3 regions of the Streptomyces sp. MNU89 genome follow, and region 1 is predicted to be linked to each of the others. Evidence: riboswitches for the same ligand, from Rfam matches in the RefSeq annotation. Region 1 holds a riboswitch; each other region holds the start of a gene.

What was found. Region 1 has a riboswitch for cyclic di-AMP ahead of E4N63_RS12565 (C40 family peptidase). Riboswitches for the same ligand answer to the same signal wherever they lie in the genome.
Region 2: it holds a riboswitch for cyclic di-AMP, as region 1 does, so the genes downstream of both, E4N63_RS08045 (M23 family metallopeptidase) here and E4N63_RS12565 (C40 family peptidase) in region 1, are expected to answer to the same signal.
Region 3: it holds a riboswitch for cyclic di-AMP, as region 1 does, so the genes downstream of both, E4N63_RS17270 (M23 family metallopeptidase) here and E4N63_RS12565 (C40 family peptidase) in region 1, are expected to answer to the same signal.

Annotation. Positions count from the first base shown of each region.
Region 1 covers NZ_JAJKLL010000001.1:2,952,596-2,957,146, reverse strand. The annotation lists gene E4N63_RS12575 (ABC transporter permease) at 1-532, opposite strand, end outside; gene E4N63_RS12570 (ABC transporter ATP-binding protein) at 542-1,339, opposite strand; gene E4N63_RS12565 (C40 family peptidase) at 1,598-2,791, opposite strand; cyclic di-AMP (ydaO/yuaA leader) riboswitch at 2,798-2,979, opposite strand; gene pcrA (DNA helicase PcrA) at 3,351-4,551, shown strand, end outside.
Region 2 covers NZ_JAJKLL010000001.1:1,877,981-1,882,531, reverse strand. The annotation lists gene E4N63_RS08055 (pitrilysin family protein) at 1-852, shown strand, start outside; gene E4N63_RS08050 (pitrilysin family protein) at 849-2,237, shown strand; cyclic di-AMP (ydaO/yuaA leader) riboswitch at 2,581-2,800, shown strand; gene E4N63_RS08045 (M23 family metallopeptidase) at 2,815-3,609, shown strand; gene E4N63_RS08040 (GntR family transcriptional regulator) at 3,844-4,551, shown strand.
Region 3 covers NZ_JAJKLL010000001.1:3,998,944-4,003,494, forward strand. The annotation lists gene E4N63_RS17260 (hypothetical protein) at 1-120, opposite strand, end outside; gene E4N63_RS17265 (PP2C family protein-serine/threonine phosphatase) at 347-1,531, shown strand; cyclic di-AMP (ydaO/yuaA leader) riboswitch at 1,884-2,051, shown strand; gene E4N63_RS17270 (M23 family metallopeptidase) at 2,063-3,094, shown strand; gene E4N63_RS17275 (MFS transporter) at 3,544-4,551, shown strand, end outside.

The DNA.
Region 1 (4,551 bases):
TGAGCGGGTAGGCGAACGCGCCCGCTCCCTCGACCGACGCCGCGGAGAGCCCGGGAATCACGGCGATCCAGGTCAGGGCCAGGGTGAACAGGAACAGGATGCCGGCGACCGCGAGCCATGCCGGCACACCTGCCCCCGTGCGGAAGCCCATGAGCAGCGCGACGCCCACGACGATCACGAGCGAGATCAGGTTGGCGACCAGAGAGGTGAAGACGTGTGCCCACAGCACACCCGACCGTGCGATCGGCATGGACTGGAACCGCTCGAAGATTCCGCTCTGCATGTCGGTGAAGAGCCGGTACGCGGTGTAGGAGATGCCCGACGCGATGGTGATCAGCAGGATGCCGGGCAGCATGTAGTTCACGTACGAAACCGACCCGGTGTCGATCGCGCCGCCGAACACGTAGACGAACATCAGCATCATGGCGACCGGCGTGATGGCGGTCGTGATGATGGTGTCCATGCTGCGTGTGACATGGCGCAGGGTCCGCCCCGTGAGAACAGCGGTGTCGCCGAAGAAGTACGCACTCATCCTTGTCCCCTAGCTGTTCGTGCCGATGGCGTCGCTTCTGTCGTCGCCGCCGATGATCGCGAGGAAGATCTCCTCCAGGGTCGGCTGCTTCTCGACGTACTCGACGGTGGCGGGCGGGAAGAGCTGCTTGAGCTCCGCGAGGGTGCCGTTCACGATGATCCGCCCCTGGTGGAGGATCGCGATCCGGTCGGCCAACTGCTCGGCCTCGTCCAGATATTGCGTGGTGAGCAGCACCGTCGTTCCATGGCCGGCGAGCTCCTTGACCGCCTCCCACACCTCGATGCGCGCCTCGGGATCGAGCCCGGCCGTCGGCTCGTCCAGGAAGATCACCGACGGATTCCCGATGAGGCTCATCGCGATGTCCAGCCGGCGGCGCATCCCGCCCGAATACGTGGACACCTTCCGCGTGCCGGCGTCGGTCAGCGAGAAACGCCTCAGCAGGTCATCCGCGGTCGCGCCCGGGTCCTTGAGGTGGCGCAGCCTGGCGACGAGCACGAGGTTCTCCCGACCGCTGAGGATCTCGTCGACGGCCGCGAACTGCCCGGTGAGGCTGATGGACTCCCGCACATTCGTCGGTTGCCCGGCGACGTCGAAGCCATGGACGCCGGCTGTCCCCGCGTCGGCCTTCAGGAGCGTGGCGAGGATCCTCACGGTCGTGGTCTTGCCCGCCCCGTTGGAGCCGAGCAGGGCGAAGATGGTGCCTCGCGCCACGTCGAAGTCCACGCCGCGCAGCACTTCGAGCTTTCCGTACGACTTCTCCAGACCCCGCACGCGAATCGCCGGACCGGCGATCGATTGGGTCACCATGGTCATCTGCCTCCTTCGCGGAGCTCTCCAGTCGACTGTGAGGAAGCTCCTGCCGGAAGGATGGAGGGTTGACCCAGCGTCAAGGTCAAGCCGCGGCCCGGCAACCGGGCAGCCCTCGGGGACCTGGGCCCCGGGCACGGCGACGGGCGGTGCCCGGCCTCCCCCCGAGGCCGGGTACCGCCCGTCGTGTCGTGTTCCGTGCCGCCTGCCGCGTCCTGATGCCCGCCGCCGCGCCCGGAGCCCGCCCGCGCCGCCCGGTTACGCGGGGCGCGTCGCGGCGTAGAAGGGCATGGTGTCGATCGACTCGATGCGCACGTTCGTCCCCGGCTTCGGGGCGTGGATCATCTGGCCGCCGCCTATGTACAGGCCGACGTGGCTGATGTCGCCGTAGAAGAAGATCAGGTCACCCGGCTGCATGGCTGACTTCGCGACGCGCGTTCCCGTGTTCACCTGGTCGTAGGTGGTGCGCGGCAGCGTGACACCGGCGGCCTTCCAGGCGGCGCCGGTGAGACCCGAGCAGTCGTAGGAGTTGGGGCCGGTCGCACCCCAGACGTACGGCTTGCCGATCTGGGCGCGGGCGAACTCGATCGCCTGCTGGGCCTTGGTGCCGGTCGTCGTCTCCGAGGTGCCCGTGCCCGTGCCGGCCGAGGTGTCCGTCCCGGTGGACGTACCGGTGCCGGAGCCGGACGCGGTCTCCGTCCGCTCCTCCTCCTGCTGCCGTGCCTCCTCCGCGAGGCGCTGCCGCTCGGCCTCCTGCTGCCGCGCCAGCTCCTCCGCCTTGCGCTGGGCCTCCGCCTCCTTCTTGCGCTCGATCTCGGCCAGCCGGGCCCGCTCCTCCGCGGTCAGCCGGCCGAGCAGCTCGCGCGCCTCGGCCAGCTTGGTCTGGACGGTCCGCTTGCTCTCCCGCAGCTTCTCCTGCGCGTCGGTGAGCGTGGCGAGGCTCTTGCCCGCCTCCTCGCGCTTCTCCGTGGTCGCGACCTGCTGCTCGCGGAACTCCTCGACGGCCTGCTCCTGCTGGTCCGTCATCCGGGCCATCACGCGCGTCTGGTCGAAGTAGTCCTGCGGGTCGGAGGCGAGGAGCATGGTGGCGGTGGGGCTCATGCCGCCGTTGCGGTACTGCGCGGTCGCGAAGCTGCCGAGGCTCCTCCGCGCCTCGTTGAGCTTCTCGGTGCGCTTGGCGACGGCGTCGAGGAGGCCGTCGACCCTGGAACGCTGTTCCTCCGTGCGCTCCTTGGCCCTGTTGTACTGCTGGGTGGCGCTTCCCGCCTGGCGGTAGAGCTCGTCGACCTTCTTCTGTACTTCCTCGACGGACTGCTTCGGTTCGCCGTCGCCGGGCGCGGCCTGCGCGCTCTGGAGGAGGGTGACGGAGGCGAGGGCCGCTGTGCCGAGGCCGACGGCGGTGCGACGCGAAGCCGGGGTACCGAGGGGCCGGGATTTGCGGTGCGACGCCAAGATCGGCGCTCCTTCCGTGGACCGCCTACCGGGTTAGCTGTCGGGTTCGGGCGTATTCGGAAGGCTGCCCTACGGTCGGTGCGAGGCGCGGTGCGCGCCGCGCGGTGACCGATTCACCCCGGTGCCGCGTCTGGGTCCCCGGTTCCGGACGCCCTGGGGAAGGGGGCCGGATTCGGCGGTGGCTGCCCGTGCCGGCGCGGTCGCCGGCGGGGAGTGCGGGCCGCCTGATCGAGCACCGTAGCCAGTTGTGCGGCTCGTGTGAAGGCCGGTGTGCGATATGCCCGAAACCATTCCGTTATATTTTCCGAGCGGAGTGGAATTCTGCCGTCCGGGTGGCTGACCGGGCACGGTAAGTAACGCATAAAGACCGGAGGCGGTACGGGAGTTCGGGCCTCGGGTCCCTTCCCGCGGCCGGGGCCGGGCGACGCGTCCCGGGGCGTCCCGGGAACGGGCCGGCCGTGCCGGCACCCCGGGCTCCGCGCGCCCGTACGGCCCCGTGACGGCGGAAGCGGGCAACCCGGTGCCGCCTGTCGGCGGGGCCGCCTAGACTCGGTGGGCGATGAGCAGCCTCTTTGACGACAGTTTCCTGGCAGACCTCGGCCCCGCGGACGAGGAGCCCCCGCCGCCCGAGCACGACGCCCCCGGCGAGGAGATCCCGGCCGATCTCTTCGGCGGCGCGTTCGACGGCGCACCCCGGGAGGCGTACTACCGCGACGGTGCCCCGAGGCCCGTCACCGACCCCGCCGCGCTGCTGCACGGTCTCAACGACCAGCAGCGCGCCGCCGTGCTGCACACCGGTTCGCCCCTGCTCATCGTCGCCGGTGCCGGCTCCGGCAAGACCCGGGTCCTCACGCACCGCATCGCGTATCTGCTCGCCGCCCGCGGCGCGCACCCCGGCTCGATCCTCGCGATCACCTTCACCAACAAGGCCGCGGGCGAGATGAAGGAGCGCGTGGAGGAGCTGGTCGGCCCGCGGGCGAACGCCATGTGGGTCTCCACCTTCCACAGCGCCTGCGTCCGCATCCTGCGCCGCGAGAGCAAGAAGCTGGGCTTCACCTCCAGCTTCTCGATCTACGACGCCGCCGACTCCAAGCGGCTGATGGCCCTGGTCTGCCGCGATCTGGACCTGGACCCCAAGCGCTTCCCGCCGAAGTCCCTCACGGCCAAGGTCTCCAACCTCAAGAACGAGCTGATCGACGAGGAGGACTTCGCCGCCCAGGCCGCCGCCGAGTCCTCCCCGAGCAGCTTCGACAAGACGCTCGCCGAGGCGTACACGATGTACCAGCAGCGGCTGCGCGAGGCCAACGCCCTCGACTTCGACGACATCATCATGACCACCGTCCATCTCCTCCAGGCGTTCCCGGACGTCGCCGAGCACTACCGGCGCCGCTTCCGGCACGTCCTCGTCGACGAGTACCAGGACACCAACCACGCGCAGTACACGCTCATCCGCGAACTCGTCGGCACGGCCGCCGGAGCGGAGCGGGGCGGGGACGAGGGCGGTCGGGGCGAGCCGGCCGTGGAGCCGGCCGAACTGTGCGTCGTCGGCGACGCGGACCAGTCGATCTACGCCTTCCGCGGTGCGACGATCCGCAACATCCTCCAGTTCGAGGAGGACTACCCCGACGCCACCACCATCCTGCTGGAGCAGAACTACCGCTCCACCCAGACCATCCTGAGCGCCGCCAACGCCGTCATCGAGCGCAACGAGAACCGCCGCCCCAAGAACCTCTGGACGGACGCCGGCGCGGGCTCCGCGA
Region 2 (4,551 bases), 1.1 Mb from region 1:
ACCCCCATCGGCTCGATGGCCGACCTCGACGCCGCCTCCCTGGAGGACGCCCGGAACTTCTTCCGGACGTACTACGCGCCGAACAACGCCGTCCTCGCGGTCGTCGGCGACATCGACCCCGAGCGGACCCTCGCCTGGATCGAGCGCTACTTCGGCTCCATCCCCGGCCACGACGGCAAGCAGCCGCCGCGCGACGGCGCCCTGCCCGACGTCATCGGCGAGGAGCTGCGCGAGGAGCTGCGCGAGGAGGTCCCGGCCCGCGCGCTGATGTCCGCCTACCGGCTTCCGGAGGACGGCACCCGCGCCGCCGACGCCGCCGATCTGGCCCTGACGGTCCTCGGCGGCGGCGAGTCCTCCCGGCTGTACAACCGGCTGGTCCGCCGGGACCGCCTCGCCGTCGGCGCGGGCTTCGGCCTGCTGCGGCTGGCGGGCGCCCCCTCGATGGGCTGGCTGGACGTCAAGGCGTCCTCCGGTGTGGAGATCCCCGCCATCGAACGGGCGGTCGACGAGGAGCTGGCCCGGTTCGCCGAAGAGGGCCCGACACCGGAGGAGATGGAGCGCGCCCAGGCGCAGTTGGAGCGCGAGTGGCTGGACCAGCTCGCCACGGTCGGCGGCCGCGCCGACCAGCTCTGCCGGTACGCCGTCCTCTTCGGCGACCCGCAGCTCGCGCTGACGGCGGTGCAGCGGCTGCTGGAGGTCGGCCCCGAGGAGGTGCGCGAGGTGGCGGCGGCGCGGCTGCGTCCCGACAACCGCGCCTCGCTCGTCTACGAGCCGACCGGGCCCGAGCCCGGCGACGGCCCGGACGGCACCGAGGGCACGGACGGCACCGACGAGAAGGAGGCGGCCCAGTGAGCGACGCCGGCACCACCATGACGTACCACCCGATGCCGCGCGCCGGGGAGCCCACGCCCTGGGCCTTCCCGACCCCCGAGCGGGACACCCTGCCCAACGGGCTGACGGTGCTCCACTGCCACCGCCCCGGCCAGAAGGTGGTGGCCGTCGAGATCAATCTGCAGGCACCCCTGGAGGCCGAGCCGGAGGGCACCGACGGCGTCGCCACGATCATGGCGCGCGCCCTCTCGGAGGGCACCGACCAGCACACCGCCGAGGAGTTCGCCGCCGAACTGGAGCGCTGCGGCGCCACCCTGGACGCACACGCGGACCACCCCGGGGTCCGGGTCTCCCTGGAGGTCCCGGCCTCCCGGCTGGCCAAGGCGCTCGGGCTGCTCGCCGACGCCCTGCGGGCCCCGGCCTTCCCCGAGGACGAGGTCGAGCGGCTGGTCCGCAACCGTCTCGACGAGATCCCGCACGAGCTGGCCAACCCCGCCCGCCGGGCCGCGGTGGAGCTCTCCAAGGAGCTGTTCCCGGCCGAGTCCCGGATGTCCCGGCCCCGGCAGGGCACCGAGGAGACCGTCGCGCGGGTGGACGCCGCAGGCGTCCGCGCGTTCTACGCGGCGCACGTCCGCCCCGCCACCGCGACCGCCGTGATCGTGGGCGACTTCACCGGCATCCCGCTGGCCGAGGTCCTCGCCGGCACCCTGGGCACCTGGACCGGCGGCACGGCCGAGGCCCGCCCCGTACCGGCCATCACGGCGGACGACACCGGCCGGGTCGTGATCGTGGACCGGCCGGGCGCGGTGCAGACCCAGGTCCTCGTCGGCCGGGTCGGCCCCGACCGGCACGACCGGGTCTGGGCGGCCCAGGTGCTCGGCGTCTACTGCCTCGGCGGCACGCTCACCTCCCGCCTGGACCGGGTGCTGCGCGAGGAGAAGGGCTACACCTACGGCGTGCGCGCCTTCGGCCAGGTGCTGCGCTCGACGCCCGAGGGCACGGGTGCCTCGCTGCTGGCCATCAGCGGCTCGGTCGCCACGGATGTCACCGGCCCGGCCCTGGAGGACACCTGGCAGGTGCTGCGCACCCTCGCGGCCGGCGGGCTGACCGACGAGGAGCGCGATGTGGCCGTGCAGAACCTGGTCGGGGTCGCGCCGCTGAAGTACGAGACCGCCGCGGCCGTCGCCGGGACCCTGGCCGACCAGGTCGAGCAGTACCTTCCGGATGATTTCCAGGCGCAGTTGTACGCCCGGCTCGCCGAGACCGGCACGGTGGAGGCCACCGCCGCCGCGGTCAGCGCGTTCCCGGTGGACAACCTGGTGACGGTGCTGGTCGGGGACGCCGCCGCGATCGAGGAGCCGGTCCGGGCGCTGGGCATCGGAGAGGTCAAGGTCGTCAGCGGCTGAACGGCCGCTCCGGTCACCGGCGTTCGGGACGCGACCTGTCGAGCAGGACGCGACCTGTCGGCACGCGGCCGTGACGCACCGTCGGAACCGGCGGTCCGTCACGGCCGTTTTCCGGTCACGCCGGTACGGCGCGCGAGGGGCCGGCGGCGGGCCCGGCGGAGGCGCCGATTCCGCCGTGCCGTCCGGCGGGGAGCGCCGCCGTTTGGCCCGTTTTGCCGCGGTGCGGGTGTTCTCTCCTGTGGCCTCCGCAACAAAAAGCCGGTTTTGTTTGGCGCGGCGGAGCCGTCCGTCTTAGCGTCGATCCGGCTGTCCGGCCGGGCACTTCGCCGCAAACCGCGGCACCGGGCAGTCATCGCCGAGTCCCCATGGCGCGAGCCAGGGGAGCCGGGGACCCTCCTTCCCGCACCTCACCGGTGCGGGACGGGCCGCCCCACACCGCCGACGGCGGTACGGGAACGGTCCGGTCCCTTGGGGTGAATCGGGCGCCTCCCCGCGAGGGGCCCGTAGGAGACCTTCCTGCTCCGAACCCGTCAGCTAACCCGGTAGGCGAGAAGGAAGGAAAGGACAGCCGCACCCTATGCCGCCCACCCGTACCACCGGGAAGCACCGCCGTCCGAGCCGTCGCAGCATCCGCCCCGCGCGCGTCGCCGGCATGGCCACCCTCGCCACCAGTGGCGTGGCCGCCACCCTCGCCTCCCCGGCGTTCGCCGCCGACGACAGTGCCCGCGGGGCCGCGGACACCGGGCTCCGCCAGGCGGTCGTCCTCGACGACACCCTCGGCGAGCGGATCGGCGACCAGGCCGAGGCCCAGCAGTCCGCCGCCGACGTGGCCGCCACCATGGAGCGGGCCGAGGCCGCGGCCAGGCGTGAGGCCGCCGAGGCCAAGCGGATCGCCGACGCCCGGGCCAAGGAGGAGCGCGCCGCCAAGGAGCGGGCCGCCCGCGAGGCCGAGCGCAAGCGCCTCAACACCTTCGTGTTGCCGGTCGACGGCAGCTTCGTCTCCACCCAGTACCACGCCTCCGGTGCCGCCTGGTCCTCCGGCAGCCACACCGGGATCGACTTCAAGGCCGCCGAGGGCACCCCGGTCAAGTCCGTGGGTTCGGGCACCGTCGTCGAGGCCGGCTGGGACGGCTCCTACGGCAACAGCGTCGTCATCAGGATGAACGACGGCACCTACACCCAGTACGGGCACCTGTCCGCCCTCAACGTCACCGCGGGCCAGGCGGTCACGCCCGGCCAGCAGATCGGTCTCGCCGGGAACACCGGCAACTCCTTCGGTGCGCACCTCCACTTCGAGGCCCGCACCACCGCCGAGTACGGCTCCGACATCGACCCCGTGGCGTACCTGCGTTCGCACGGCGTCTCGGTCTGACGCTCGGCGCGACGCGAGACCCCGGCCCTCCCGGCCGGGGTCTTCCGCGTATCCGGCTCCGGACGGCCCGGGCCGTCCGGGCCGCTTCCCGCCGTGGCCGGTTTCCTGGCCGGATCGCAATGCACCGGCGCGCACCCTCGTCACCATATTCCGCGTCCTGCAATACAGTTCGGGAATGTCGAGCCCTGTGTTCCACGGGAATTCCAGTGGAGGTCCGGAAATGCGGAGTCGGAGATGAACGGTGATTCGCCGCCCGCCGGCCGCCGTATTCCGGCGCACGCGGTGCGCCATGCGATCCGCGACGACATCGTCGCCGGGGCGTATCCCTTCGGCAGCCGCCTCACCGAGGAGCTGCTCGCGCGCCGCTACGGTGTCTCTCGGGTCCCGGTGCGGGAGGCCCTGCGGGCCCTGGAGTCCGAGGGGTTCGTCACCACGCGGCGGCACGCGGGCGCCTGTGTGGCCGAGCCGACGGAGCGGGAGGCCGCCGACCTGCTGGAGATCCGCTCCCTGCTGGAGCCGCTGGCCGCGGGGCGGGCGGCGCAGCGCCGCACCGAGGCGCATCTCAAGGTGCTGCGCGGGCTGGTGGTGCTCGGGCGGGAGCGGGCGCGCCACGGGCAGGCGGCGGATCTGCGCTCGCTGGACGCCTGGTTCCACGAGACGCTGGCCCAGGCCTCGGGCAGTCCCAGTCTGATCGCCCTGCTCACCCAGGTCCGCCGCAAGATCGCGTGGGTGTACGCGGTCCCGCGGTCGGCGCCCACGGCCGACACCTGGACGGAGCGCGGCGCCATCGTGGACGCCGTCGCGCGGGGGGACGCGGCGCGTGCCCGGGCCCTCATGGCGGCGCACACCGAACTCGCGCCACCGGAGGGCAGCCGGCTGCGCCGTCCGGCCGCGGTGAGGAATCCGAAACAATCCGTCAACACGGAACGCGTCCAGAATTAA
Region 3 (4,551 bases), 1.0 Mb from region 1:
GGCGCCGCCGAGGCCGTCGGCCGCCCGGGCACCCGGAGCGAGGAGCCCGGCCGCGACCAGAAGGGCCGCTAGCAGGGCGAGCACCGGTCCGAGCACGGCATTGCGCGATGTGCTCCTCATATCTTCGAAGCTACACGAAAGGGGGCAAGAACCACCGGGCCCGGAGTCACCGGACTCCGGCGGAGCCCGACGGTGAGGCCCGGTGGCCCCACCGCTTGCCACCGCGGCCCGTCACCCGAACGGCGCACGCGGATTCGCCCTCCGCTCCGGAACGGCCCAGGGTGGCAGGGGGCGCGGTGTCGTTCCGTAACCGGACGGACCGGGACCGGGCAGGAGATCACAGGTGGTGCAGCGAGGACAGCTGTGCAGCAGCGGCGACGGCCGGACACGGTTCCGCGGTGCTCCGTTCCCCTGCTGGATCCCGGGCTTCCTGATCGTCGGCGGCCTGGTCTTCGGCCTGTTGGCACCGCCGGAGCTGACCGGCTCGCCGTTCTTCGCAGCCGCGCCCATGGTCGCCGCGGCCCTCTACACCGGCCCCGCCACGATCCTGACGGCCGTCGTCTCCAGCCTGGCGATGCTCGGGATCGCTCTGCTGCACCACACGCTCGGGCAGTACCAGTCGCTGCTCGACACGGCCACGGTGGTCACCGTGGCGGGCCTCGCCGTCTTCATCAACCGCGTGGTGCGCCACGGCCACCGCGCGCTGGCCTCCGTCCGGAATGTCGCGGAGGCCGCCCAGCGGGCCGTGCTGCCGGCCCCTGCCGGCCGCATCGGCGGGCTGCGCGTCGCCGCCCGCTACGAGGCCGCGCAGGCGGACGCGGGAATCGGTGGCGACCTCTACGCGGTCCAGTCCACCCCGCACGGGGTGCGGCTCATCGTCGGTGACGTACGCGGCAAGGGCATAGGGGCGGTGGGCGCGGTCGCGATCGTCCTCGGGGCGTTCCGGGAAGCGGCCGAGGAGGAGCCGGAGCTGACGGGGATCGCGGAACGGCTGGAGGGCGCGCTCGTGCGGGAGGCGAAGCGCCGGGAAGGGCTGGAGCGGAGCGAGGGGTTCACCACGGCCGTGCTCGCCGAGATCCCGCACGAGAGCTCCCTCGGGGCGGACCCGGGTGGATCCGGCGCTCCCGGCGGGAGCGCTTCCGGGCTGTCGGCCCGGAGGCTGCGGCTGCTCAACCGCGGTCACCCGGCCCCGCTGATGCTCACCGGTGACGGGACCGTGTGCGCCGTCGAACCGCTAGTGCCCGCCGTACCGCTCGGCCTGGCGTGGCTGCGGACCGAGCCGGACCGGGTGGAGGAGATCGTGTTTCCGCGCGGGTGCACCCTCCTGCTCTTCACCGACGGCGTCACGGAGGCCCGCAACCGTGCCGGTGAGTTCTACGATCCCCAACTCAGTCTGACCGGACGGTCCTTCAGCGACCCGGAGGAGCTGCTGGACACCATCGTCGGGGACGTGGCCCTGCACACCGGCGGCCGCGCCCATGACGACATGGCGCTCCTCGCGGTCACGGACATCCCCGAGCGGCGCTCCTGACCGCCGGGTCCCCTGAGCGCCGGACCTCCCCACCGCCGGATCTCCCGACTGCCGGACCGCGGGCCGCGGACCCTCGCCGTCCGCTCCGGCACGCCCGCAACCCGACGTCCGCCGCCGGCCACGGCAACGCTGTGTGACGGCAGGTGTCCAGGCGATAACAACTGATGCACGATCAGCGGAAACAGGTTTTCCGCCGCCCGGTCAACTCGCCCGGCTCTGGCGGCCGATGTCCGTTTTCTTCATGCGGTCATTACCAAAAGATCAGCCGGAACGGCTTGGAATACGGGTGCTCCGTCAATTAACGTTCGATAACGCAGCGCGGTCGTCCCAGCCGCCACCAAGGGTGGCACCGCCTGCGCAGTCGCCGAATCCCGCATGCGCGGAACAGCACCACCTGCACCAAGGGAACCGGGGAACCAATCCTTGGGGTGAATCGGGCCCCTCCGCGAGGAGGGAACCGTAGGAGACCTTCCTGCTCCGAACCCGTCAGCTAACCCGGTAGGCGAGAAGGAAGGAAAGGAGTGCGCCTCCGTGGCGTCCAGCAGCCCTGCCCCCGAGACGTGGGCCGGTCCGTCCACCTCCGGTCCCCTCTTCGACGGAGAGCCCGTCGGTGAGTGGAACCCCACCGCCGATTCCACCGCCCCGGTCCGGGGCAGGCACCGCGTCGTCAAACAGCGCGGCGGAGGCATGGCCCGGAGCGGCGCCGTCCTGGGCGTCGGGGTGATCGCGGCTGTAGGCGCCGGCGGCATGGCCACGGCCAAGGACCGCCCCCCGGCCCCCATCTCGCTGCCCGACCTCTCCCCGGTGACGGACAAGCTGCCCGCCATCGACTCCCTGGTCGGCGGCTCCAACGACGTCTCCGCCACCGCCAGCCGCGCCCCGCTGTCGCAGGCCGGGCTCACCACGGACGAGATCGCTCAGGGCGCCGACGCCGGAGAGGCCCTGCGGGCCCGCATCATGCGCCAGGCCGAGCAGCAGCAGAGCGTCGCCGAGACCACCGAGCGGCTGGCCGCCGAGCAGGCCGCGCGGGAGAAGGCCGCCGAGGACGCCGCCGCCAAGAAGGCGGAGGCCGAGGCGGCCAAGAAGAAGGCCGCGGAGGAGGCCGAGCGCAAGGCGGAAGAGGAAGCCGCGCGCAAGGCGGAGGAGGAGCGGCTGGCCAAGCTGGCCGCCAGCTACGCGCTTCCGCTCTCCTCCTACACCCTCACCTCGAGCTTCGGCGAGTCCGGCTCCATGTGGTCCAGCAGCCACACCGGCCAGGACTTCGCCGCCCCGACCGGCACCCCCGTCAAGGCGGTGCACGGCGGCACGATCACCGAGGCCGGCTGGGCCGGTTCGTACGGCTACCGCATCATCCTCACCCTCGATGACGGCACGGAGATCTGGTACTGCCACCTCTCCTCGATGACCGTCACCTCCGGCGAGGTCACCACCGGCGACACGATCGGCCGCGTCGGCTCCACCGGCAACTCCTCCGGCCCGCATCTCCACCTGGAGGTCCGGCCCGGTGGCGGCGACCCGGTCAACCCCGCGGCCTGGCTCCGCGACCACGGCAAGAACATCTGAACCGCGACATCGCACCACGGCCCAAGCCCTCACCCTCCGGCATCCCGCGGCACGCTCGCGGACGGGCCACGCCCGCTCGGCCCGGTCCGGGGGCCGGAAGCGGAGGGCGCGCTCGCAGACGCGCCCTCCGGCCCCCGGGTGTTACCCCGTGTCCCGCTTCTGCGTATGCCCCACCCGTCTGCCGCAAACCCCGTACCCTGCGGCTTTCCACCGACGGTCCCGGCCGCCCCCATCCCGGCCTCCCCGCATCGCCCCGCCCACTCGCAGCGCGGGCCTCTGCTCCGGCAGCCCTGGTGCGTCCCCCGACGCCAGGGCCGCCGGCCTGCCCGGCCCCTGATCCCTCCGGCCGGCCCACCCCGGGGGCGTGAATCGCACGGCGCCGGGAACCTGCCTGCACGGATGAGCACCGGGGCGCCGCCCCGGGCCGGAGCCGAGCGGAGGGTGCGGGGATGGCGGCGGACTACCCCTTGGACGCGCGAGCGGGAACGGGCACGGTCACCACGGCCGTGCCCGCCCGGCTGGACAGACTGCCCTGGTCACGCTGGCACTGGACCATCGTCATCGGCCTCGGCACCGTGTGGATCCTCGACGGTCTGGAGGTCACCGTCGTCGGCAACATCGCGGGCCGGCTCTCGGAGGAGGGCAGCGGTCTGCCCATCAGCTCCGGCCAGGTCACCGGTGTCGCCGCGGCGCTCTACGTCGCCGGGGCCTGTCTGGGCGCGCTCTTCTTCGGCCGGCTCACCGACCGCTACGGCCGCAAGAAGCTCTTCATCATCACGCTGGCCGTCTATCTGGCCGCCACCGCGCTGACCGCCGTCTCCTTCTCCAGCTGGTGGTTCTTCGTCTTCCGCTTCCTCACGGGCTTCGGCATCGGCGGCGAGTACGCGGCCATCAACTCGGCCATCGACGAGCTGATCCCTTCCCTCTACCGGGGCCGGGTCGACCTCATCATCAACGGCAGTTTCTGGCTGGGCGCGGTCGGCGGTTCCCTGCTGTCCATCGTCATGCTGGACACCGACATCTTCCCCAAGGACCTCGGCTGGCGGCTGACCTTCGGGCTGGGCGTCGTCTTCGGACTGGTGATCCTCCTCGTCCGCCGGCACGTACCGGAGAGTCCACGCTGGCTCTTCATCCACGGCCGGGGCGAGGAGGCGGAAGCCCTGGTCCGGGAGGCCGAGGAGCAGGTCACCGCCGAGAAGGGCGAGGAACTCCCGGAGCCGGCCGGCGAGATCACCATCCACCAGCGCAAGAGCATCGGCTTCGGGCTGATCGCCCGCACCGTCTTCTCGCACTACCGCAGGCGCGCCGTCCTCGGCTTCTCGCTCTTCATCGGCCAGGCCTTCCTCTACAACGCCATCACCTTCGGCTTCGGCGCGATCCTCACCACGTTCTACGACGTGGGCACCGGCTCCACCGGCTACTTCTTCGCGGTGATCGCGCTGGGCAACTTCTTCGGG